2 regions of the Halomonas sp. V046 genome follow, and region 2 is predicted to be linked to the other one. Evidence: predicted binding sites of a transcription regulator. Region 2 holds the regulator's gene; the other holds the start of a gene.
The links. The regulator FNR, encoded in region 2, switches genes on or off when oxygen is low (the NO sensors DNR and NnrR bind a similar motif). The targets are predictions, from matches to a motif close to TTGATNTANATCAA.
Positions count from the first base shown of each region.

Region 1: a site for FNR is predicted at 7,859-7,872, ahead of hemN (oxygen-independent coproporphyrinogen III oxidase). Genes of this name have one in related genera too.

Region 1 covers NZ_JBQXYF010000010.1:108,772-120,365, forward strand. The annotation lists gene ubiU (ubiquinone anaerobic biosynthesis protein UbiU) at 137-1,132, shown strand; gene ACUN9Y_RS14880 (U32 family peptidase) at 1,141-2,058, shown strand; gene ubiT (ubiquinone anaerobic biosynthesis accessory factor UbiT) at 2,113-2,637, opposite strand; gene ACUN9Y_RS14890 (ribonucleoside-diphosphate reductase) at 3,112-3,930, opposite strand; gene ACUN9Y_RS14895 (adenosylcobalamin-dependent ribonucleoside-diphosphate reductase) at 3,985-6,096, opposite strand; gene hemN (oxygen-independent coproporphyrinogen III oxidase) at 6,325-7,710, opposite strand; gene ACUN9Y_RS14905 (c-type cytochrome) at 8,205-8,534, shown strand; gene ACUN9Y_RS14910 (4Fe-4S binding protein) at 8,629-10,872, shown strand; gene nosZ (TAT-dependent nitrous-oxide reductase) at 10,876-11,594, shown strand, end outside.
Region 2 covers NZ_JBQXYF010000001.1:346,957-358,550, forward strand. The annotation lists gene ccoN (cytochrome-c oxidase, cbb3-type subunit I) at 1-1,335, shown strand, start outside; gene ccoO (cytochrome-c oxidase, cbb3-type subunit II) at 1,358-1,975, shown strand; gene ACUN9Y_RS01540 (cbb3-type cytochrome oxidase subunit 3) at 1,978-2,190, shown strand; gene ccoP (cytochrome-c oxidase, cbb3-type subunit III) at 2,187-3,119, shown strand; gene ccoG (cytochrome c oxidase accessory protein CcoG) at 3,352-4,779, shown strand; gene ACUN9Y_RS01555 (FixH family protein) at 4,776-5,291, shown strand; gene ACUN9Y_RS01560 (heavy metal translocating P-type ATPase) at 5,297-7,753, shown strand; partial or broken gene ccoS (cbb3-type cytochrome oxidase assembly protein CcoS) at 7,750-7,902, shown strand; gene ACUN9Y_RS01570 (sulfite exporter TauE/SafE family protein) at 8,093-8,779, shown strand; gene fnr (fumarate/nitrate reduction transcriptional regulator Fnr) at 8,971-9,675, shown strand; gene ttcA (tRNA 2-thiocytidine(32) synthetase TtcA) at 9,889-10,755, opposite strand; gene ACUN9Y_RS01585 (hypothetical protein) at 10,955-11,194, opposite strand; gene ACUN9Y_RS01590 (3'-5' exonuclease) at 11,377-11,594, opposite strand, start outside.

The DNA.
Region 1 (11,594 bases), on a different contig from region 2:
TGCCCACACCGCATCGCCGCCTTAGTCGGGGCATCAAGGCTCACAATACCGCTCCCATACGGGGAACCTGATACGCATCAAGCCCCCGCCTGCGTGTCGGCGCTAGCATGACGCCATCCTTCTGTTGGAGTTCGTCATGGAACTGGTGTGTCCCGCGGGTAGCCTGCCCGCCATGAAACGGGCCGTGGATGAAGGGGCCAACGCGGTCTATTTCGGCTTCCAGAATGCCACCAATGCGCGTCAGTTCGCCGGACTCAACTTCACCGAGAAGCGCGCTCGGGAAGGCATCGAGTACGCCCAATCCCGCGGTTGTCGGGTGTTTTGCGCCATCAACACTTACCCCCAGCAGCAGCAACTGGTGCAGTGGCAAAGCGCGGTGGACCAGGCCGCATCGCTCAAGGTCGACGCCCTGATCCTGGCCGACCCGGGCCTGTTGGCGCACGCCGCCGACCGCCACCCCGATATCGCCCGCCATCTATCCGTGCAGGGCTCGGCCACCAGTCACGAGGCGCTACGCTTCTATCACCGCGAGTTCGGCATTCGCCGGGCGGTGCTGCCTCGCGTGTTGTCGATCCATCAGGTGCGCGATCTGGCCCGCCATTCGCCGGTGGAGCTCGAGGTATTCGCCTTCGGCAGCCTGTGCATCATGGCCGAGGGACGCTGCTATCTATCGTCCTATCTCACCGGCGAGTCGCCCAACACCCACGGCGTGTGCTCACCCGCCGCCCATGTGCGCTGGGAAGAGACCGATCAGGGCCGCGAATCGCGCCTCAACGGTGTGCTGATCGACCGCTACCGGCCCGATGAACAGGCCGGCTACCCGACCCTGTGCAAGGGCCGCTTCGAGGTAGACGGCAAGGTCGGCCACGCGATCGAGGCGCCGACCAGCCTCAATACCCTGGACCTGCTGGCCGAGCTCGACGAGCTCGGCATCAAGGCGGTCAAGATCGAGGGGCGCCAGCGCAGCCCTGCCTACGTGGCGAGCGTCACCAAGGTGTGGCGCCAGGCGCTGGATCACCTTGCCGCCAGCGGTCAGGACTACCGCCCCCAGGCCGATTGGACGCGGGCGCTAGCGCCCCTGGCCGAAGGCTCCACCCACACCCTCGGCGCCTACGAGCGCGACTGGAAATAGGACTCGGCATGACCACGCCTTCACTTTCCTTGAGCCTCGCTCCGGTAGCCTTCTACTGGACCCGGGAGCAGTACTTCGACTTCTACGAACGCGTCGCCGCCTGGCCGGTGGCCGGCGTGACCCTGGGCGAGACCGTGTGCTCCCGGCGTCGCGACATGAAGCTCGCCGACTGGCTGGCGATCGGCCGCCACCTGGCCGCCGCCGGTAAGCAGGTGACCCTCGGCTCCCAGACCCTGATCGAGTCCAACGCCGACCTGCGTGATCTTGCCAAGCTATGCGACAACGGCGACTTCATGGTCGAAGCCAACGACATGAGCGCCGTGCAGCGGCTCTCGGCGGCGGGCCTGCCGTTCGTCGGCGGCCTGGCGCTGAACCTCTACAACGTACCGACCCTGGCAATACTCCAGCGCTCGGGCATGTCCCGCTTCGTGGCACCGGTGGAGTTGCCCGGCGCCGATCTAGCGACGCTGCTCGGTGCGGCGCGCCAGGCCGGACTCGCTCTGGAGTGCGAGGTGCTGGCCTACGGCCACCTGCCGCTGGCCTGGTCGTCGCGCTGCTTTACCGCGCGCCATCATCAATACCCGAAGGACCGCTGTCAGTTCGTGTGTCAGCGCTACCCCGAAGGTCTGTCGCTCGCCACTCAGGACGACAGCCGTCGTCTGTTTACCTTGAACGGCATCCAGACGCTGTCGGGGGCCTGTCAGGATCTGCGTCACGAGCTTGGCGCCATGGCAGAGATGGGCGTCACCACGGCGCGACTGAGCCCCCGTGCGACGGCCATGGACGAGATTGTCGACGCCTTCGATCGCGCCCGCCATGGCCACCTGGCATCGCCGTCACCGCTGAGTCTGGTCGACGCCGAGCTGTGCAACGGCTACTGGCACGGCCAAGCCGGCATGGACCTGGCGCCGGCGGCCGGTATCTAACTCGCTGCCAGCCGCTCCGGCACCGTGGCCTGCCTCCTTCTCCCGTCGATCGGCTCAGCGCGAGCCAGAGGTCCAGCGCTGGAGGCCGGTCAGGGCCTCGGCCAGCCGGGGGTGCAGCAACGCCATCTCCTGCCCATCGAGCAGGTTCTTCAGCGTCAACCCAAGCTCCGTGTCGCCCTCCAGACACAGGCGACGCTGGAAGAACAGGCTGTCGGGATCTTCTTCGCGATTGGCCAGGCAGACGAATTCCCGCCAGCCGCCCTTCACCTTGGCCTCCCACGGCAAGTGAGTGGCGTGCAGGCGCCCGGCGTCCAGCGTCAGCGTGACGGCGAGGGCCAGATCATCGATCTCCAGGCACACCCGGCGCCCCTCCAACACATCGAACTCGCCCTCGGCCAAGGGCTCGGCCAGGGTGCGATTCAGCCACGGCTCGAGGCTCGCCCGCAGCAGCGGCAAGGGCAGCGGGCCGAGGCGTCGCATCAACGACAGGTGCAGGCGGTGGGGCAGGCGGATCAGCGAGGCCGCGCCGGCCGACGGCAGCGATGGCACAGACAAGGAGGCAAGCGGAGAGAGCGACATGAGCAGTCCTGGGCGAGGTGATGGAGTACCGCAGGACTATGCTAACGACGCACCGAGTGTAGGTTCATGATATCCATCAAGTCAGACGGGCTCTGCTTGGTAACGAGCCTGCATCTTTTCACCGCCGGCCCTTGCCGCCCTCGACTAACCGATACCACCACTGCAGAGCGAGCCCCCGGCCGCCCTCGCCTGAATGGGCTGGCACACCCGCCGCCGAGCCCACCCTCGAAGTCTGCTACACCGCAAGGGCATGCACGCGCTTTTTTTCTCAGTTCATACAGCGGTGCTGCCCTTGCGGCAGCCCGATCTATCATCTGACCGGCTCAGACGCCGGCGACCCCCGGCCTTTTCGGGGCTCCGGGCTACCGCCACGCCGCTAGCCATTATTGATGGCGCCCCTACGACACTGGGCCCCATCGGGGCCCAGTGTTCGGTCGTCGCTGTCGAGGTTCGGCGCTGTTCAGCCGCACTTCGTCAGCCGCACTTCGACCAGCCGCAGCCGGCGTAGCAGGTCGGGCAGCCGTCCATCATGATCAGCTCGCCGCGACACTCCGGGCAGTGGCCAACCACAGCAGGGCCCGCGCCCTGGGCCGCGTCTTTGTCGCCGTTTGAGCCAGAGGCGAGCGCCGAGGACGTCCCCCCCAGGGGCTCGACGGCGCCGCCGGCGGCGCTCTCTTCCTCGACGTCGGCCGGGAACCAGCCATGGCCCGAGGCCTGACGCTTGGCGAAGCGGCTGACCAGGTCTTCGACCGCGACCTGGTTGCCGTCGATATCGAGGAAGCCGCGACGATAGAGGATCTGCTGGATCGACCAGGCGATGGCGGCGACCTCGGAGTCATGGAACATCGGCTTGCCCCAGCGGTTCATGCCGCAGCGCACCAGGCCCTTGTCCCAGGCCACCTTGCGCAGGTCGGCCACCGCCTGGGTGACGTAGCCACCGCGCGCCGCCAGCGACAGGCTGCGCATGGTGGCGGTGATCCACTGGTGCTCGCTGGACAGCTGCCCGGAGGGGAAGAAGAACTCCACCGGACGCTCGATGATCACCCGCTGACCATTGAGCACCCCTTCCACCGGCATGAACGACACCAGCAGATAGACCTTCTTGCGGCCTTCGGCGCCGACGTAGGAGATCTTCTCCGAGACCGCCTCGAGCGTGCCTTCCGGACGCGAGGCGATGCGCATGGTCAGCGGATTTTCCTCGGGCAGGGCGGCGGGAGCGGGCGCCGGGGCCGGGGCCGGCTCCGCGCTCTTGACCCGGTAGCCCACGATTTTCGCGTTGATTTCGACGGCCATTACAGGGCTCCTGAACGAAGGTGAAGGTGTTGAGTGATTGACGCCACGAGGCGCTTACCATTTGCCATAGGTGCCCTCCTTCAAGGCGTCGTACAGGTTGGCGGCGTTATGCTCTTCACCGTCGTAGATCACCGTTTCATCGCCCTTGAGCTCGAGGCTCTCGCCGTTGTCCAGCTCGAACACGTAGGTGGTGTTCTTCAGGTCATCTTCACGCACCAGCACACCCTGGAAGGCCTCGGGGTTGAAGCGGAAGGTGGTGCAGCCCTTGAGCCGGCTCTGGTAGGCATCCAGGTACAGGTCCTTGAACGCCGCGAAGGGAAAGTCGGTGGGCACGTTGACGGTCTTGGAGATCGCCGAGTCGACCCAGGCCTGGGCCGCGGCCTGCACCGCGACGTGCTGGGTCGGTGTCACCGAGTCGGCGGTGATGAAGTACTCGGGCAAATCGCTCTCCACCGCATCGGCGTGCATGAAGTGGCGGAAGGCCGCCAGCTCGAAGGACACCACCTCGACCTGCTCCTTGGTCTTCTTGCCGGCCTGGATGACGTTGCGGAAATAACGGTGCGAGAACGACGGCTCGATGCCGTTGGAGGCGTTGTTGCCAAGCGACAGGCTGATGGTGCCGGTGGGCGCGATGGACGAGTGGTGGGTGAAGCGCGCGCCGTGCTCGGCGAGCTCGGCGACGAGCCCGGGCTCGACCTCGGCCACCTTCTGCATGTAGCGGCTGTAGCGCGCGTGCAGAATGCGCCCGGGCACCTTGTCACCGGCCTCGTAGCCATCCTGGGCAAGCTCGGGACGGCTGCGCAGCATCTTCGGCGTCAGCTCGAATTCCTGCTCGAGGATCGGGGCCATGCCCTTTTCCTTGGCAAGCTCGAGGGCCTGCTTCCAGCCCTCGACGGCCAGTACCCGGCTGACCTGCTCGGTGAAGGCCAAGGACTCCGGTGAGCCATAAGGCATCTTGAGCATGGTCATGGTCGAGCCCAAGCCCAGAAACCCCATGCCGTGGCGGCGCTTGGCCTCGATTTCCTTGCGCTGGCCATCCAGCGGCAAGCCACTGATCTCGACCACGTTATCGAGCATACGAGTGAAGATCGCCACCACCTCCCGGTAACGATCCCAGTCGAAGCGCGGCTTGTTGCCGAAGGGCTCGATCACGAAACGCGTCAGGTTGACCGAGCCCAGCAGGCAGGCGCCTTCCGGCGGCAGCGGCTGCTCGCCACAAGGGTTGGTGGCGCGGATTTCCTCGCAGAACCAGTTGTTGTTCATGCGATTGACCTGGTCGATCAGGATAAAACCCGGCTCGGCGTAGTCGTAGGTGGAGCTCATGATCGTATCCCACAGCTCACGCGCCTTGATCACTTCCACCACGCGACAGGCCACGCGCCCCTCGCCATCCACCGTATAACCGTCCTCGATCACCGGCCAGTCGCGGTAGATCAACTCGTCTTGCTTCACGTCGTCCTTCTCGCCGCCGTGAAGGGGGAACGCCAGGGGCCAGTCGGCGTCGTGCTTGACCGCTTCCATGAACTCGTCGGTGATCAACAGACTCAGGTTGAACTGACGCAGGCGCCCGGCCTCGCGCTTGGCCTCGATGAAGTCGCGTACATCCGGGTGGCCGACGTCGAAGGTGCCCATCTGGGCGCCACGACGGCCGCCGGCGGAGGCCACCGTGAAGCACATCTTGTCGTAGATATCCATGAACGCCAGGGGGCCGTTGGTGCCGGCACCGGCGCCGAACACGAAGGCACCCTTGTGGCGCAGGGTCGAGAACTCATAGCCGATACCGCAGCCGGCCTTGAGGGTCATGCCGGCATCCACGACGCTGTCGAGGATATCGTGCATGGAGTCGCGGATGGTGCGTGACACGGTGCAGTTGATCAGGCTGACCGCGGGCTTGTAGCCCTCGGCACCGGCGTTGGACATGATCCGCCCGGCCGGCACCGCGCCCTGCTCCAGGGCCCAACGGAACTTGGGCAACCAATGCTTGGCGTTGTCGCCTTCGACCGCGGCCAAGGCCTTGGCCACTCGCTCCCAGGTCGCCTTCAGGTCGCCGTCGACGGCCTCGCCGTGACGGTCCTTCAAGCGGTACTTGGAATCCCAAATGTCATACGAGGGGCCCTGCATGGGTACCTCCTGCGACAGCGCAGCGGCCTTGGCAGATGTGGTCATGCGTAATACTCCGATCATTCCCGGCGGAAAAAGGTCAATAACGGCGCGAAGCGCGCTTGGGCAAAGCCAAGCCGCCACCACCATATATAGTAAAAAATTTGCCAGGCGGCACAATATAAAGGAAAAATCGGGCCATGGAAGACCCGAATTTCAATTAACGAATCGCTGATATTTGGCGAGCGCTCGACAAACCCCGACGCCACGGGCGTGGCGGCGTTCTGCCTCGCCCTAGACCGTGCGCGAGTAGCGACCGGGGGTCGCAGCGAGATAGGCGTCGAAGGCCATGGCCACGTTGCGCAGCATCAGCCGCCCGGCCTCGAGCACTCGAATCCTGTCGTTCTTGATTTCGATCAGGCGATCCTCTTGAAGCTCAGCGAGGCTCGCCAGCGAGCCGGCGAAGTGGTGGGAAAAATCGATGCGATGGCGCGCCTCGATCTCGGTGAAGCTCACCTCGCCGTGGCACATCAGCTGGGTGATGACGTCGGCACGCAGGCGGTCCTCGTCGCTCAGGCGATAGCCGCGCAGCACCGGCAACTCGCCGGCGTCCAGGCACGCCTGGTACTCCTGGGTGGTCTTGACGTTCTGGCTATAGGCCTCGCCCACCCGGCCGATGGAGGTGACGCCGAGGCCGATCATGTCGCACTCGGCGCGGGTCGAGTAGCCCTGGAAGTTGCGCTGCAAGGAGCCGTCCAGGCGCGCCAGGGACAGCTCGTCGTCCGGCAGCGCGAAATGGTCCATGCCGATGTACACGTAGCCCGCCCCGGTCAGCCGCGCGATGGTCAGCTCCAGCAGCTCGAGCTTGCGCCCCGGCGGCGGCATGTCTTCGTCGCGAATGAGTCGCTGGGCCTTGAACAGGCTCGGCAGGTGGGCATAGCTGTAGGCAGCGATACGATCGGGTTTGAGCGCGATCACCTTGGCCAGGGTCGCAGCGAAGCTGTCCACGGTCTGCAGCGGCAAGCCGTAGATCAGGTCCACCGAGATCGAGGCAAACCCTGCCTCGCGCGCGGCGTCCATCAGGGCGGCGACCTGCTCTTCGCTCTGGATCCGGTTGACGGCTTTCTGCACCTTGGCATCGAAATCCTGAAGGCCGAAGCTCAAGCGGTTGAAGCCCATGGCCTTGAGCTCATGGATCTGCTCGGGGGTGACAGTGCGCGGATCGACCTCCAGGGAAAACTCGCGCTCGGCCTCGGGGGCGAAACGGAAGGCCTGGCCGAGGGCGTCGATCAATTCACGCAGTTGGGCGTTGGTCAGGAACGTCGGCGTGCCGCCGCCCAGGTGCAGCTGAGTCAGCTCGCGACCGTCATCGAACAGCCGCGCCTGGAGCGCAATCTCGCGCTTCAGATACGCCAGGTACTCGGCGGCCCGCTCGCGGTTGTGGGTGATGATCTTGGCGCAGGCGCAGTAGTAGCACAGGCTCTCGCAGAACGGCACGTGCACGTACACCGACAGCGGGCGCGGCTCGGCCACCGCCTGGCTGGCATCCACCGCCGCGCGATAGTCCGCGATACCGAAGCCATCGCTGAAGTGCGGCGCGGTCGGGTAGGAGGTGTAACGCGGGCCAGGGCGATCGTACTTTTCGACGAGGGAGCGCTGAAACGGCAGATGATTGGACATCGGGCGGAGCCTCTGTGACAACGAGAGGCGGAAGGTCGACGTCCCGCTGTCCAGCGCCAACCCGCGCCACACAGCGGACCCTGCCCCCGCCTGGTGGCGCCATTATCTCACGGGCCTGTGCATATCTCGGCCAACGATGAACCCCGACATGATCTGCATCAATTCCTCACGACGCGGGGCTATCGATGGCCCGGCCCGGCTCCACCGCTCCCGGCTGCGTGAGCGCCCGGCGCCGCGTCCAGACTGGCCACCGCCTGTGCCAGGGTGCGCGCATGCTCGACTTCATGACACCGGTCAGGCCGAGCCCCGCTCCCGGCTGGCACAGGGCGGCATCTTGATGCGGATCAACTCCTCCTGATAGTTCCTTGCTCATACTCCTTTGCACGCAGGAGCCCATCTATGCGTCGGGATGCGTCTCCGGACAGGCCCCGCAATCGCTCGAGGTCGACGCAACAGCGACTGGCGAGCGCCTACACCGCATGAGGAGAACCACGATGAAAAGGCTGTCACTGGCTGCACTACTCGGCGCAAGCGTCTTCGCCTTGGCCGTCACCGCCGACGCCCAAGCCGCCGGCGATGCCGCTGCTGGGGAAGGCAAGATCGCCGCCTGCGCCGCCTGTCACGGCAGCGATGGTATATCCACCGCTCCGATCTACCCGAACCTCGCCGGCCAGCACGCGCCTTACCTGGAAGGCGCGCTCAAGGCGTACCGCGAAGGTCAGCGCGGCGGCGGCATGTCCGCCATCATGGCGCCCCAGGCTACCGCCTTGTCCGACCAGGACATCGCCGATATCGCGGCCTACTTCGCGAGTCTCACCCCCTGAACGACGGCTAGCCCAGCACTCCGGCTAGCGCCCCGGCTCACGCCGGGGCACCCTTCGCCACTTGTTGGCATAGGCTCCATCACGAGGGCTATCCATGCGCTCACCTCCCCCGAGAGGCGACGGACACTCGCGCGCCTCGCGCTCCCGTTCGCCAACCCGGTTGCACCACCTGCCGCTGCTCCTGGCCGGATTACTGATCTGGCTGCTGGGCGCCACGTCGACCCAGGCCCTGGAGTTCGATCAGTACCCCGGGGAGCTCGGCAGCGCCCGGCTCGATCTCGCCCTGCTCACGCCCGCTTTTCCCGGCGCCAATCGGATAGCCGATGCCGAGACACCGGACCTCGAGTGGCCGGTCAGCGCGGTCTATCACGACGACGAACTGCTCGGCTACGCCTTCGAGAGCGCTCAGGTCACGCCGATACCCGCTTACTCCGGCAAGCCGGTCAATCTGCTCATCGGCATCGACCTGGATGCCAAGATCACGCAAGCCAAGGTCCTCAATCATGCCGAGCCGATCATGCTGGTGGGCATTCCTCAGCAGAAGCTCGATGACTTCGCTGGCGCCCATGTCGGTGCCCGGGTCACCGATCGCTTAGCGGTGGGCGAAGGGCTCGATGCGATCTCAGGCGCCACGGTCACGGTCATCGTGGTCAACGACACCATTTTGCGGGCGGCCCGCCAGGTCGCCGCCGCGGTCGGTCTGATCGCCGATCCCAGCGCCGCTCCCCGGGCCACGGTCAGCCCCGAGGTCTTCAGCGCCGAGAGCTGGGCTACGCTCACCGCCGACGGCAGCATCGGCCACCTGCGCCTGACCAACGGCACGGTAGATGACGCCTTTATCGGCACCCCCGCCGAGCACTATCTGAACAACGCAAAGGGCCCCCGCGACGCGACGTTCATCGATCTCTACTTCGCCTACCTCGATGCCCCGACCATCGGTCGCAACCTGCTCGGTGAGCGCGGCTTTGCGGCGCTGATGAAAGGCCTTGAGCCCGGCGAGCACGCGGTCGTGGTGATGGCCTCCGGTGACTATTCCTACAAGGGCTCGGGTTACGTGCGCGGCGGCATCTTCGATCGTATTGAACTGGTGCAGAATAACGCCACCATCAGCTTCCACGACCGCGACCAGAAACGCGTCAATCGCTTCGCCCTGGACGATATGCCCGCCTTTAGTGAGCGCGACATCTTCATCATCCGTGAGGCGGCAGACTTCGATCCGGGCAGCCCGTGGCAGCTCAACCTGCTGGTACGCCGCGCCTCCGGCCCGCTGAGCAATGAATTTACCCGGTTCGAGGCCGACTATGCCCTGCCCGAGGCCTACCTGGAACGGCCCCAGCCTGTCACGCCGACGCCACTGTGGATGAAGGTCTGGCAAGACAAGACGCCGGAGGTCATCGGCCTGGGCATCGGCCTCGTTACGCTGACGCTGATCCTGGCCTTCCAGGATGCGCTGGCCCGTCGCCCGCGGCTGCTGCGCCCCCTGCGTACCGCCTTCTTGATCTACACCCTGGTGTTCGTCGGCTGGATCGCCCTGGTACAACTGTCCATCGTCAACCTGCTCGCCCTGGTCCATTCGCTGACGCATCAGTTCCAGTGGTCCGCCTTCCTGATCGACCCTTTGATGTTCGTGATGTGGACCTTCGTCGCCATGACGCTGGTGCTGTGGGGTCGCGGCGTCTATTGCGGCTGGCTGTGCCCGTTCGGTGCGCTGCAGGATCTGGTCAACCGTGTGGCTCGCTACCTGAAGGTGCCTCAATTCGAGCCCTCCTTCGCTCTCCACCAACGCCTGTGGGTCATCAAATATCTGGTGCTGTTCGCCCTGGTCGGGGTGTCCTTCTACTCGCTCGGCGATGCCGAGCGGCTGGCCGAGATCGAGCCATTCAAGACCGCCATCACCCTGCACTTCATGCGCGACTGGGGCTTCGTTGCCTACGCCTTGGCGCTGATCGTCGCCTCGGCATTCACCCACAAGGCCTACTGCCGCTACGTCTGCCCACTGGGCGCCGGACTCGCCATCGGTGGCCGCCTGCGCCTGTTCGACTGGCTCCGGCGTCATCGCGGTCACTGCGGCACGCCCTGCCAGATCTGCGCCCACGACTGCGAAGTGGCGGCGATCCATCCCGATGGGCGCATCGATGCCAGCGAATGCCACTACTGCCTGGACTGCCAGATCACCTTCGACGATGACCAGCGCTGTCCGCCCCGAGTCAAACGCCGCAAGCGCATCACCCGGGACACCAGCCACGCAGGCGCGGACGCCACAGTTGACGCAGCACCCCGCGGAGCCCAGCGCCACCTGGCTGACCCGCGACGTATTCCCTGCCAACAGGAGCACTAAAAGATGAGTGAAGACAACAGCAGCATCCAGAACCTGGCCCGTCGCCATTTCCTGCGCAACAGCGCCGTCACCGGCGTGGCCGGTGCGGGTCTCGCCAGCGGTGTCGTGGGAGGCGTCGGCGCCAGCGCACTGTTGGCAAGCCCGAGCGCCAAGGCAGCGGATGGCGATGCCTTCGTGGCACCGGGTGACCTGGACGAGTACTACGGTTTCTGGAGCGGCGGTCACTCCGGTGAGGTGCGGATACTGGGCATTCCGTCGATGCGCGAACTGATGCGCATCCCGGTGTTCAACACCGACAGCGCTACCGGCTGGGGCATCACCAACGAATCCAAGCACATCCTCGGCGAGTCGAGCCGCTTTCACAACGGCGACGCCCATCACCCCCACGCCTCGATGACTGATGGCAGCTACGACGGCAAGTACCTGTTCATCAACGACAAGGCCAATACCCGAGTGGCGCGGATCCGCCTCGACATCATGAAGACCGACAAGGTCACCACCGTGCCCAACGTCCAGGCCATCCACGGCCTGCGCCTGCAGAAGGTGCCCTACACCAAGTACGTGTTCGCCAACGCCGAGTTCCCGATTCCTCAGCCCAACGATGGCCGCGGCCTGACCGACTCCGCGAACTACTTCACCATGTTCAATGCCATCGACGCCGAGAGCATGGAGGTCGCCTGGCAGGTGATCGTCGACGGCAACCTGGACAATACCGACGCCGA
Region 2 (11,594 bases):
GCCCTAGGTGTTACTCTGGCTGCCCAGCTGGTCTGGCCGGAACTCAATCTTGGCTTGCCCTGGACAAGCTTCGGTCGGTTGAGGCCCCTGCATACCAATGCCGTCATCTTCGCCTTCGGCGGATCGGCCTTGTTCGCCACCTCCTACTACGTCGTCCAACGCACCTGCCAGGTCCGGCTGATCTCCGACAAGCTCGCCGCCTTTACCTTCTGGGGCTACCAAGCGGTGATCCTGTGTGCCGTCGTCACCCTGCCCCTGGGTCTCACCGAGGTCAAGGAATACGCTGAGCTCGAGTGGCCGATCGACATCCTGCTAGCCGTGGTCTGGGTCACCTACGCCGGTGTCTTCCTGGGCACGATCAAGGTCCGCAAGACCTCCCACATCTATGTGGCCAACTGGTTCTTCGCCGCCTTCATTCTCACCGTCGCCGTTCTGCATATCGTCAACAGCGCCGCACTTCCTGTCACCGCCACCTACTCCATTTCGATCTACTCAGGTGCCATCGACGCCATGGTCCAGTGGTGGTATGGCCACAACGCCGTGGGCTTCTTCCTCACCGCTGGCTTTCTCGGCATGATGTATTACTTCGTGCCCAAGCAGGCCGAACGCCCGGTGTATTCCTACCGCCTGTCCATCGTGCATTTCTGGGCACTGATCATGGTCTACATGTGGGCCGGCCCGCACCACCTGCATTATACGGCCCTGCCCAACTGGGCCCAGTCGCTGGGCATGGTGATGTCGATCATCCTGCTGGCACCGTCCTGGGGCGGCATGATCAACGGCATGATGACCCTGTCCGGCGCCTGGCATAAGCTGCGCACCGACCCGACCCTGCGCTTTCTGGTCGTGGCCCTGTCGTTCTACGGCATGTCGACCTTCGAAGGTCCGATGATGGCGGTCAAGACCGTCAATGCCCTGTCGCACTACACGGACTGGACCATCGGTCATGTCCACGCCGGTGCCCTCGGCTGGGTGGCGATGATCACCATCGGCTCTCTCTATCACCTGATTCCACGCCTGTACGGGCGCACCGAGATGTTCTCCGTGAAGCTCGTGGCGGTGCACTTCTGGCTCGCCACCATCGGCACCGTGCTGTACATCGCGGCGATGTGGGTCAACGGCATCCTGCAGGGCCTGATGTGGCGCGCGATCAATGCCGACGGCACCCTGATGTACACCTTCGTGGAGTCCGTCGAAGCCAGCGGGCCAGGGTACATCGTGCGTCTGATCGGCGGCCTGTTCTGGGTCGTCGGCATGATCATCATGGCGGTCAACGTGACGATGACCGTCAAGGGTGACGCCAAGGACCACGCACCGCTTGCGCAGTCCGCTTGAGCCAACAGGGAACGAGAGACCCATGAGACACGAGATCATTGAAAAGAACGTTGGCCTGATGGCGGTGCTGGTGCTGGTGGTGATCAGCTTTGGCGGGCTCGCCGAGGTCGTGCCATTGTTCTTCCAGAAGCAGACCACCGAGCCTGTCGAGGGGCTCAAGCCGTTGACCGCACTACAGCTGGAAGGCCGCGACATCTATCGTCGTGAGGGTTGCGTCGGCTGCCATTCGCAGATGATTCGTCCTTTCCGCGCCGAGACCGAGCGCTACGGCCACTACAGCGTGGCCGGCGAGTCCGTCTACGAACACAATTTCCTGTGGGGCTCCAAGCGCACCGGCCCGGACTTGGCCCGCGTCGGCGGCCGCTACAGCGACGACTGGCACCGCGCCCACCTCCACAACCCGCGCGATGTCGTCCCCGAGTCGGTGATGCCGGCCTATCCGTGGCTGTTCGAGGACACCCTCGACGGCGAGGACACCCCGGCCAAGATGCGGACCCTGCGCACGCTCGGCGTGCCCTATACCGATGAGCAGATCGCGTCCGCCACGACAGACGTGCGTGGCGAGCAGGAGATCACCGCCCTGATCGCCTACCTGCAGCAGCTCGGCACCGTGCTGCCCAACTCGGCGAGTACCCCGTAACCATGGATATCGGAACCTTTCGCGGCATTCTCACCGGCATTCTGCTGCTCGCGTTCCTGGGCCTGGTGGCCTGGGCCTACTCGAAGCGGCGCAAGCCTGAGTTCGATGAGGCAGCCAACCTGCCCTTCGCCGACGACGAACAACAACCGACCCGTGACTCAACGGCGCGACCGAGCGCCGAATCCCGTCAGGACAGGGGAGAGAAGAACACATGAATACGCTTTGGGGTGACTCCCTCTCCGGCTTCTGGAGTGCCTGGATCATCGTCATCACGCTGGGCACCATCGGCTTCGCGTTCTGGCTGCTCTATGCCAACCGCAAGACCGACAAGCGCCCGGACCAGGACGGCAATGTCGCGACCACCGGGCACGCCGCCGACGGTATCGAGGAGTATGACAACCCGTTGCCACGCTGGTGGTTTCAGCTCTATGTGGCCACCGTCATCTTCTCGCTCGGGTATCTGGTGCTGTATCCGGGCCTTGGCAACTTCGCCGGTGTCCTCGGCTGGACCCAGGAAGGCCAATGGGCAGAAGAAGTGGCTCAGGCCGACGAACGCTTTGCCCCGATCTTCGAGCAATATGAAGCCGTGCCGATCCCCGAGCTTGCCAAGGACGGCGATGCCATGCAGGTGGCCGAGCGCATCTTCCTGAACAACTGTGCCATCTGCCACGGCTCCAACGCCAAGGGCGGCTACGGGTTCCCCAACCTGACCGACGGTGATTGGCTCTATGGCGGCGAGCCGGATCATATCGTCGCCACGCTCAACCAGGGCCGCAACGGCCTGATGCCGTCCTGGCAGCAACTCGGTGCCGAGAACATCGAGAACGTCACCCAGCACGTGCTCTCGCTTTCTGGCCAGTCCGATGACGCCGAACGCGCCGACAAGGGGGCCGCGGTCTTCACCTCGGTCTGTGCGGCTTGCCATACCCCACAGGGAACCGGCAACCAGGCCCTGGGCGCACCGAACCTGACCGACGACACCTGGCTCTACCAGGCGCCGGGGCAAAGCGTGGCGGACTCGGTGCGCCAGACGCTGCGCAACGGCCGCAACGGCCATATGCCGGCCCAGGCCGCCTATATCGGTGAAGAGCGCGTTCACCTGGTGGCGGCCTACGTTTACAGCCTGAGCCGGCAGGGCGACTGACCCGAGCCTCGACCGAGGGCGCATCGGCGGCGGGCGACGCGGCTTCCTTCACGTGTCGCCACCGGCCATCGCCGGGCGGTGAACCACCGAATGGTGGCCACGCCGCCGCCGCCCGACCCTCCAGTCGAGGGTATACTGCACGAGTGCGACCGCGAGTCGCACCCGTCTCCCCACCCTTTGCAGATCGCTACACTGGGCCTTCTTCGGCCCCGCGCCGCGAATCGAGCCTGCCATGAGCGACAAGATCCCCACTCGCGATGTCACCGACACCAGCGTCCAGCACCATGACGCGGTCGAGACCGTCAGCCAGAGCATGTACGAGAGCCGCCGCCACATCTATGTGCGAGAGATCAAAGGCCTCTTTCAACGTCTCAGGCGGGCCTCGAACTGGGCGCTGATGCTCGGTTTCCTGCTGCTGCCGTGGATCCCGTGGGGCGACCGACCGGCGGTCTGGTTCGACCTGCCGGGACGCGAGTTCCATATCTTCGCCGCAACCTTCTACCCCCAGGAATTCATCCTGCTGTCGTGGCTCTTGATCATCTGCGCCTTCGGTCTGTTCTTCATCACCGTATTCGCCGGCCGAGTGTGGTGTGGCTACACCTGCCCGCAAAGCGTCTGGACCTTTCTGTACATCTGGGTCGAGCACCGCATCGAGGGGCCTCGTCACCGCCGTATCAAGCTCGACAAGGGCGGCTGGGACGCCGACAAGCTATGGCGCAAGAGTGCCAAGCATGCGCTGTGGCTGATCATCGCCCTGGCCACCGGCGTCACCTTCGTCGGCTACTTCACCCCGATCCGCGAACTGGTGCCGCAACTCGCGGTGCTGGAGGCCGGCGGCTGGTCCTACTTCTGGGTCGGCTTCTTCGTCGTGTTCACCTACCTCAACGCCGGCTGGCTGCGCGAACAAGTCTGTCTCTACATGTGTCCGTACGCTCGTTTCCAGGCGGTGATGTTCGACCGCGACACCCTGATCGTCTCCTACGACTACCATCGTGGCGAACCCCGTGGGGCGCGCAAGCGCAGCGTCGACCCGGCGGCCGCAGGGATCGGCGATTGCATCGACTGCGATCTGTGCGTTCAGGTCTGCCCCACCGGCATCGATATCCGCGACGGCCTCCAGTACCAGTGCATCAGTTGCGCCGCCTGTATCGACGCCTGTGATAGCGTAATGGACAAGATGGGCTATCCGCGGGGCCTGGTCCGTTACACCACCGAGCACGCCCTCGAAGGCAACAAGACCCATGTGCTGAGGCCACGCCTGATCGGCTATCTGGTCGCCTTGCTGGCGATGATCGGCCTGTTCGTCTGGACCATCGCCGATCGCACGCCACTGGATCTCGACGTGGAGCGCGACCGGGCCCGTCTGTTTCAGACGTTAAGTGACGGGCGTATCGCCAATTCCTACTCGCTCAATGTGCGCAACCTGGACAACAAGGACCACACCTACCGACTCGAAGTCGAGGGTATCGATGGTCTGCAAGGCGACACCGACGCCATCAGTGTGCCGGCAGGCGAATCACGCAGCCGAGTGATGACGCTGTCGGTGGATCCCGCGCGCCTCACCGAGCGCAGCTACGACATCGTCGTCCGCGCGCGTGCCGAGGATGACCCGACGCTGGTCATCGAGCGTGACAGCCGCTTTATTGGAGTGCCCAAATGACGCCATCCGACCACCACGAAATTGCGCCCTGGTACAAGCAGTTCTGGCCGTGGTTTCTGATTGCCCTGCTGGCCTCTTCGGTGATGTTCAGCCTGACGTACCTCGCACTCTCGATTCGCTTTTTCGATGGCTCGGTGCCGGATGACTATTACAAGGAAGGCCTGGCCATCAACGCCCAGCTGGAAAAGCAGCAGCGCGCCGAGGCACTTGGCCTCGCGGCCAGCCTGCGCGTCGATGGTCTCACCGGCGACATCAACGTCGACCTGCGGGGCGGTGAGTACCCCGACCAGCTGGTGCTTGCCTTGATCTTCCCCACCGACGGCGACCGCGACCGCCGCCTGACGTTGAGCCACACCCGCGATGGCCACTACGTCGGCAACCTGGAAAAGGCACTGAACTACCGCTGGTACCTGCAACTGCAACCCTCGGTGGGCAACGATGCCGCCTGGCGCCTGACCGGCGAAGCCGAGTTTCCCAGCGACTCGGCGATTGCTCTAACGCCGGGCCTGTAGCCGGCATGACGATGACGTCGTGCTATCACTGCGGCGCTACGGTCGACATCGCGGCCCCCTGGTCGATCACCGTCGATGGCGAGCGCCGGGGGCTGTGTTGCCCCGGGTGCGAGGCTGTGGCTCACGCCATCGTCGACGCTGGCCTCGACAGTTACTACCGCTTTCGCAGCGCCCTGCCCGAGCGCCCTTCGACCTCCCAGGCCCAGCAGGATAGCTGGCGAGTGTTCGATGACCCGGGTCTCCAGGCGCGTTTCGTCAAGACCGAGGACAACGGCATCCAGCGCGCCACCCTGGCGGTGGATGGCATCACCTGTGCCGCCTGTGCCTGGCTGATCGAGCATCACCTCAACGCCCTCGACGGCATCGTCTCGAGTGCCGTCAACCTCTCCCAGCATCGCGTCCAGATTCGTTGGGACCCGACGGCACTGGCCCTGTCACGGCTGCTCGCCGAGATGGCCGCCATCGGCTACCCCTCCCAGCCCTACGAGCCGGACCAGGCCCAGATCCGCCTACAGCAAGAGTCCCGCATGATGGTGCGCCGCCTGATCGTCGCCGCGGTCGGCATGATGCAGGTATTGATGTTTTCGATCCCCCATTACGTCGCGACACCCGGCGATTTAAGCGCCGACTTCGAGCGTCTGTTCGCCTGGCTCGCCCTGGCCCTGACCACCCCAGTGGTGCTGTTTTCCGCGCAACCATTCTTTCGCGGCGCCTGGAGGGATGTGCGAAGCCGCGTGCTGGGCATGGACGTGCCGGTGGCCTTGGCCATCGGCGGTGCCTATCTCGCCAGCATCTGGGCCGTCGTTTCCGACGGCGGCGACATGTACTTCGACTCGGTGAGCATGTTCACCTTTTTTCTGCTGTTCGGGCGCTACATCGAAGCCCAGGCCAGAGCCCACCACGGGCGCAGCGGCAATGCCCTCTCGGGGGCCCTGCCAGCGGCGGCAGTGCGCCTGGATGGCGACGACCAGGAGCAGGTCGTGCCAGCCGACCAACTGCGCCCCGGCGACCGGATTCGGGTACGTCCAGGGCAGCAGGTTCCCGCCGATGGCATCGTGACCTCGGGCATCGCCAGCCTCGACGAGTCCATGCTCAGCGGCGAATCCTTGCCCGTGACCCGGCGCCAGGGCGATGACGTCTGCGCCGGCAGCCTGGCGGTCGACAGCCCGCTGGAGCTCGAGGTCACGCGAGTCGGCGAGGCGACCCGAGTCGCGAGTATCGTCGATCTTACCGATCGCGCCTTCGCCAGCCGGCCGCGTATCGCCCGCCTGGCCGAGCGCATCGCCCACCGCTTCGTGATCAACCTGCTACTGGTCACCGCGGCGGTCGCGCTAGCCTGGACCTTCATCGACCCGGCCCGCAGCCTCTGGGTGACCCTATCGGTGCTCGTCGTCACCTGTCCCTGTGCCCTGGCCCTGGCGACGCCAACCGCGCTGACGGCAGCCCACGGACGCTTGCGCCGAGCCGGCGTGCTGGTCACCCGGGCCGATGCCCTGGAGACCCTGGCCGGCCTCGACCGGCTGGTATTCGACAAGACCGGCACCCTGACCCGCGGCGACATCCACCTTGCCGAGACACGGCTTGCAGCGGCGACGAGACACACCGCCGGCGAGCTCACGGCGGTGGCCGCAGCACTTGAAGCGGCCTCGGAGCACCCCATCGCCCGGGCCTTCGCGACGCATCGCGACACGAGCGTCAGCGCCCAGGATATCCGTAACCATCCTGGCCGCGGTATCGGAGGGCGCTGTCAGGGCGCCCTGTGGCGGCTCGGCCGCGCCGACTTCGCCCTCGGCGAGGACGCGGCACTCGACGCCCCCGGCACCGGCCTGTGGCTCTTGCTCACCCGCGACGGCCACCCCATGGCCTGGTTCCGCCTCGATGACCGTGTCCGCGACGACGCTGCCGCGACCCTGGCGGCGCTGACGGCGCGCGGCCTGGCCGTGGAAATGCTGTCCGGTGACAGCCAGGCCAACGCCGCCACCATGGCCAGCCAATTGAACTTGACCACCTGGCGCGGCAACGCCTCGCCGGAAGACAAGCTGGCCCATCTTCAAGCGGCCCAGGCCAGAGGAGAGTGTGTCGCCATGGTCGGCGACGGCATCAACGACATTCCGGTCCTCGCAGGCGCCGACCTGGCCATCACGCTGGCGGGTGCCAGTGACCTGACACGAACCCGAGCCGACATTATCTTGCTCGGTGATAACCTCCAGCGTATCGTCGAGGCCATCGAAGTCGCCGAGCTCACTCGCCGCATCATCCGCCAGAACCTCAGCTGGTCGGTGCTCTACAATGTCATCGCTCTACCCTTGGCGGCCCTGGGGTTCGTCCCCCCCTGGGCCGCGGCGCTGGGCATGTCCGCGAGCTCGCTTCTGGTGGTCGGCAACGCCCTTCGCCTGACGCGTTGGCGGGCCTCAGCAGCGGCGCAAGCGCCTCTCACTTCACCCATATCGACGTCGCCATGAGCATCCTCTACCTGTTGATCCCGTTATCGCTGATGCTGCTGGGCCTGGCCGTCTGGGCTTTCTTCTGGGCCGTCAGGCACGACCAGTTCGAGGACCTCGAGGGGCCGGCCTATCGTATCCTGTTCGATGATGACGAAACGGATCGGCCGGCGAACAAGCCCCCCGAGAAGGCGGCGGCCGGGGAACGAGGCGGCAACCCGCCAGGCAGCGACACCGCTCACCGCGACAGTGCTGGCGACGGTGCTGGCGAGGCGCCCCCGGCGAGCGTCGAGGGATGCCGCGACGGCCCCGTAAAGGAAGCCGACGGCAACCGCAACGGCACACAACGGTGATCATCTGATGGACCCCACCGGCCTCGCGCTGCCACCGCTAACCGCGGCCTTCGTCTTCGGCCTGCTTGGCGGCGCCCACTGCATCGGCATGTGCGGCGGCATCATGAGCGCCCTGACCTTCGCCGTACCGCCGAGTCTGCGCCATCCTGCGAGACTCGGAGCGCTGGTAATGGGCTATAATGCGGGTCGAATACTCAGCTACACACTGGCTGGCAGCCTCGCCGCCAGCCTCGGCTCGCTGGTCACCCTGGCACCAGGCATGCGTACGGCACTGCAACTGATCGCCGCGGTCATGCTGGCCCTGATGGCACTGTACATTGCCGATCTGTGGAAGGGGCTGCGCCGCGTCGAGGGACTGGGCCGCGCTCTATGGAGGTACCTGGAGCCGGTGGGGCGAGGACTGTTGCCGGTGGTACGAGTGCCCCAGGCCGTGGCGCTCGGCGCCGTCTGGGGTTGGCTACCCTGTGGCCTGGTCTACTCCATGCTGGCCTGGAGCATGGCGAGTGCCGACCCGGGTCGAGGGGCGGCCCTGATGGCGGCCTTCGGCCTCGGCACCCTGCCCGCGTTGGTGGCCACCGGGCTTGCCGCACGGCAGCTGCAAGGCCTGGTTCGGCATCGCGCAACGCGCCTGATGGCGGCGGCGATGATCCTGAGCTTCGCCACGTGGCAGGCGGCCGGTGCACTAGGATTTTAATTCATGTAGATTACGTAAACTCCTATGGCAAAAGAGGTATTCAGCACTTTTGCATGACTTCTCGGTGTAGAATACTGTCTTTCTCGTGCTGGCCTCGGCCACCTAGGCCCCGACGGCGCGCGATCCTCATCGATCGCTGACTCACAGGAGTGGCGAATCTGTCTATCGGCCCAAGATCGAAGGCGACCTTGATGCATGAAACCCGCTGCGAGTCGTGCAGTCTCAGCTCTCTCTGCCTGCCCCTGTCTCTCGAGTCCGCCGAGATGGAGCGCTTCGACTCCATCATCCGCCGTCACCCACCGGTCAAGAAGGGCACCCGGCTGATCGAACAGGGCGACCGGTTCACCAGTGTCTATGCGGTGCGCTCGGGCAGCCTCAAGCAGATCACCACCGAGGGCAGCGGTGAGGCTCAGTTGACCAACTTCTTCCTGCCCAGTGAACTGGTGGGGCTCGACGGTATCGATGACGACCGTTATCCCGGCAGCGTGGTCGCGCTCGAGACCACCACCGTGTGCGAGATCCCCTTCGACCGCCTCGATGCGCTAACCCAGACGCTGCCAGAGCTTCGTGCACAGCTGTTCCGCACCCTCAGCAAGGAGCTGCGCCACGACCGCCGCATGATGCAGCTGCTATCCCGCAAGACCGCCGATCAACGTCTGGCCTGTTTCTTTCTCGGCCTCTCGGACCGCTTCCGCCGCCGTGGCTATTCGCCGTTCAGCTTCCGCCTGTCGATGTCCCGCGCCGATATCGGCAACCACCTGGGGCTGGCGGTGGAGACGGTCAGCCGCATCCTCGGGCGTTTCCAGCAGCAGGACCTGGTCGAGGTCTCGGGACGCGAAGTCAATATCCTCGACATCACCGCGCTGTCCCGACTCGCCGATACCGAGGCCAGCTGACGCCAGCGTTCGGGCGATGCCGCGGTCTCGTGCGCATCGTGGGCTGGGCTGGGCTGGGCTGGGCTGACAGTGTGCCGTAGGGGCGAGCCAGGCCTGATGCCGCCCAGACTCGAGGACGATTGTCCCAGGGCCTCGCCGAGCCGGCCCGTCGCGGGCCGAGCCACACCGCCCGAGCCACAAGCGCCACACCGCCCGAGCCACAAGCGGTCGCTGTCAGCCAGCGTCCACCACGTCGATGCGATTGGCTGTGCGCTCGGCCTGGACCCGCTCGAGGCCTTCGAAGTCGAACAACTCACGATCGGCCAACTGAGACGGGGCGACGTTAGTTACCGCCTTGAACATGCTCTCCAAGCGACCGGGATGCTTGACCTCCCACTCCGCCAGCATTTCCTTGACCACCTGGCGCTGCAGGTTGGGCTGGGAGCCGCACAGATTGCAGGGAATGATCGGAAACGCCATGCGACGAGAAAATTCCTCGATATCTGCCTCGCGGCAGTAGGCCAACGGCCGGATGACCATGTTCTTGCCATCGTCGGACAATAGCTTCGGTGGCATGGACTTGAGCGTGCCGCCGAAGAACATGTTGAGAAACAGCGTCTCGAGGATGTCCTCGCGATGGTGGCCCAGAGCGATCTTGGTGGCGCCGATCTCCTCGGCGAAGCCGTAGAGCGAACCGCGACGCAGGCGTGAGCACAGCGCACAGGTGGTCTTCCCCTCCGGGGTCTTCTCCTTCACCACCGAATAGGTGTCCTTCTCGAGGATGTGGTAGTCCACGCCGAGGCGATCCAGATACTCGGGTAACACATGCTCGGGAAAGCCCGGCTGCTTCTGATCCAGATTGACCGCGACCAGCGAGAAATTGACCGGTGCATTGCGCTGCAGATTGCGCAGGATCTCAAGCATGGTATAGCTGTCCTTGCCGCCGGACAGGCATACCATGACCTTGTCGCCTTCCTTGATCATGCCGTAGTCGATAATGGCATTGCCGGTCTGGCGCCGAAGGCGCTTGCGTAGCTTGTCGAGCTCGCGCTTGTCTGTGGCGGCCGGCGCCTCACCGGTTGTTACCCGGTCCGCGGCCATGGGGTCGAACATCTCGGCCACCGAGGACGCAGCGGCCGGGGCGGAAGACAGGGCTGAGGACAGGGCTGAGGACATGGGCACAAGAATCACGGCTGAGAAAATGAAGGGTCAACATTCTATCATCGGCCAAGGTCAGAGGCGAAGGCGTCAGCGCCCGCTCCCCCCCACAGGACCGTGCCAACAGGCTTGAGCCATCGACTCAGATCGCGCCCAGCACCAGCAGGTACCTCACCACGACACCCAGCAGCAGAGTCACGATGCCAATGCGTTGCCAGGCGTACTCGCGGCGGGTCAGCGTCAATCGCTTCTCCCAGAACTTTATCATCCCTGCCAGATCGCGGGTCCGGCGCACATAGCCAAGGTAGGCCACCATCACCATGGCCATGCCCACTACCAGCAATACCGGCTCAACAACCGAAAAAAAGTCGTGCACGCTCATCGAAAATTCGCTCCCTGGGTACGAGGCTGTTGGGTCAGGCATGTGCCTGGTCAGACATGAATCGATCGCCGCAGCGGCTGCGTCGGTCCCGAGTCGGGCTCTGGGGCTCGTCGGTCACAGGACGCGGCGCTCGGGGCGCCGTGCGAGCCGCTCGCCCATCACCTCGGCTTGCGCCCTTGCCCTCAAGCGTTCTTGGCCACCAGCGCGCCACTGGCCAGGCGCAGATGCATCAGGGCCGTGGTCACCGCGTCGCCGAGTGCGCTATGCCGTCCTATTACCGGCACGCCGAGACGTTCGGCAAGCGTCTCGAATCCCGGCTGCAGTTCCAGTTCCGGGTGGCTACGCCGCATCAAGCGTCGATACTGCTGGGCCACATCGATGGTCGCGTTGGGTAACGCGA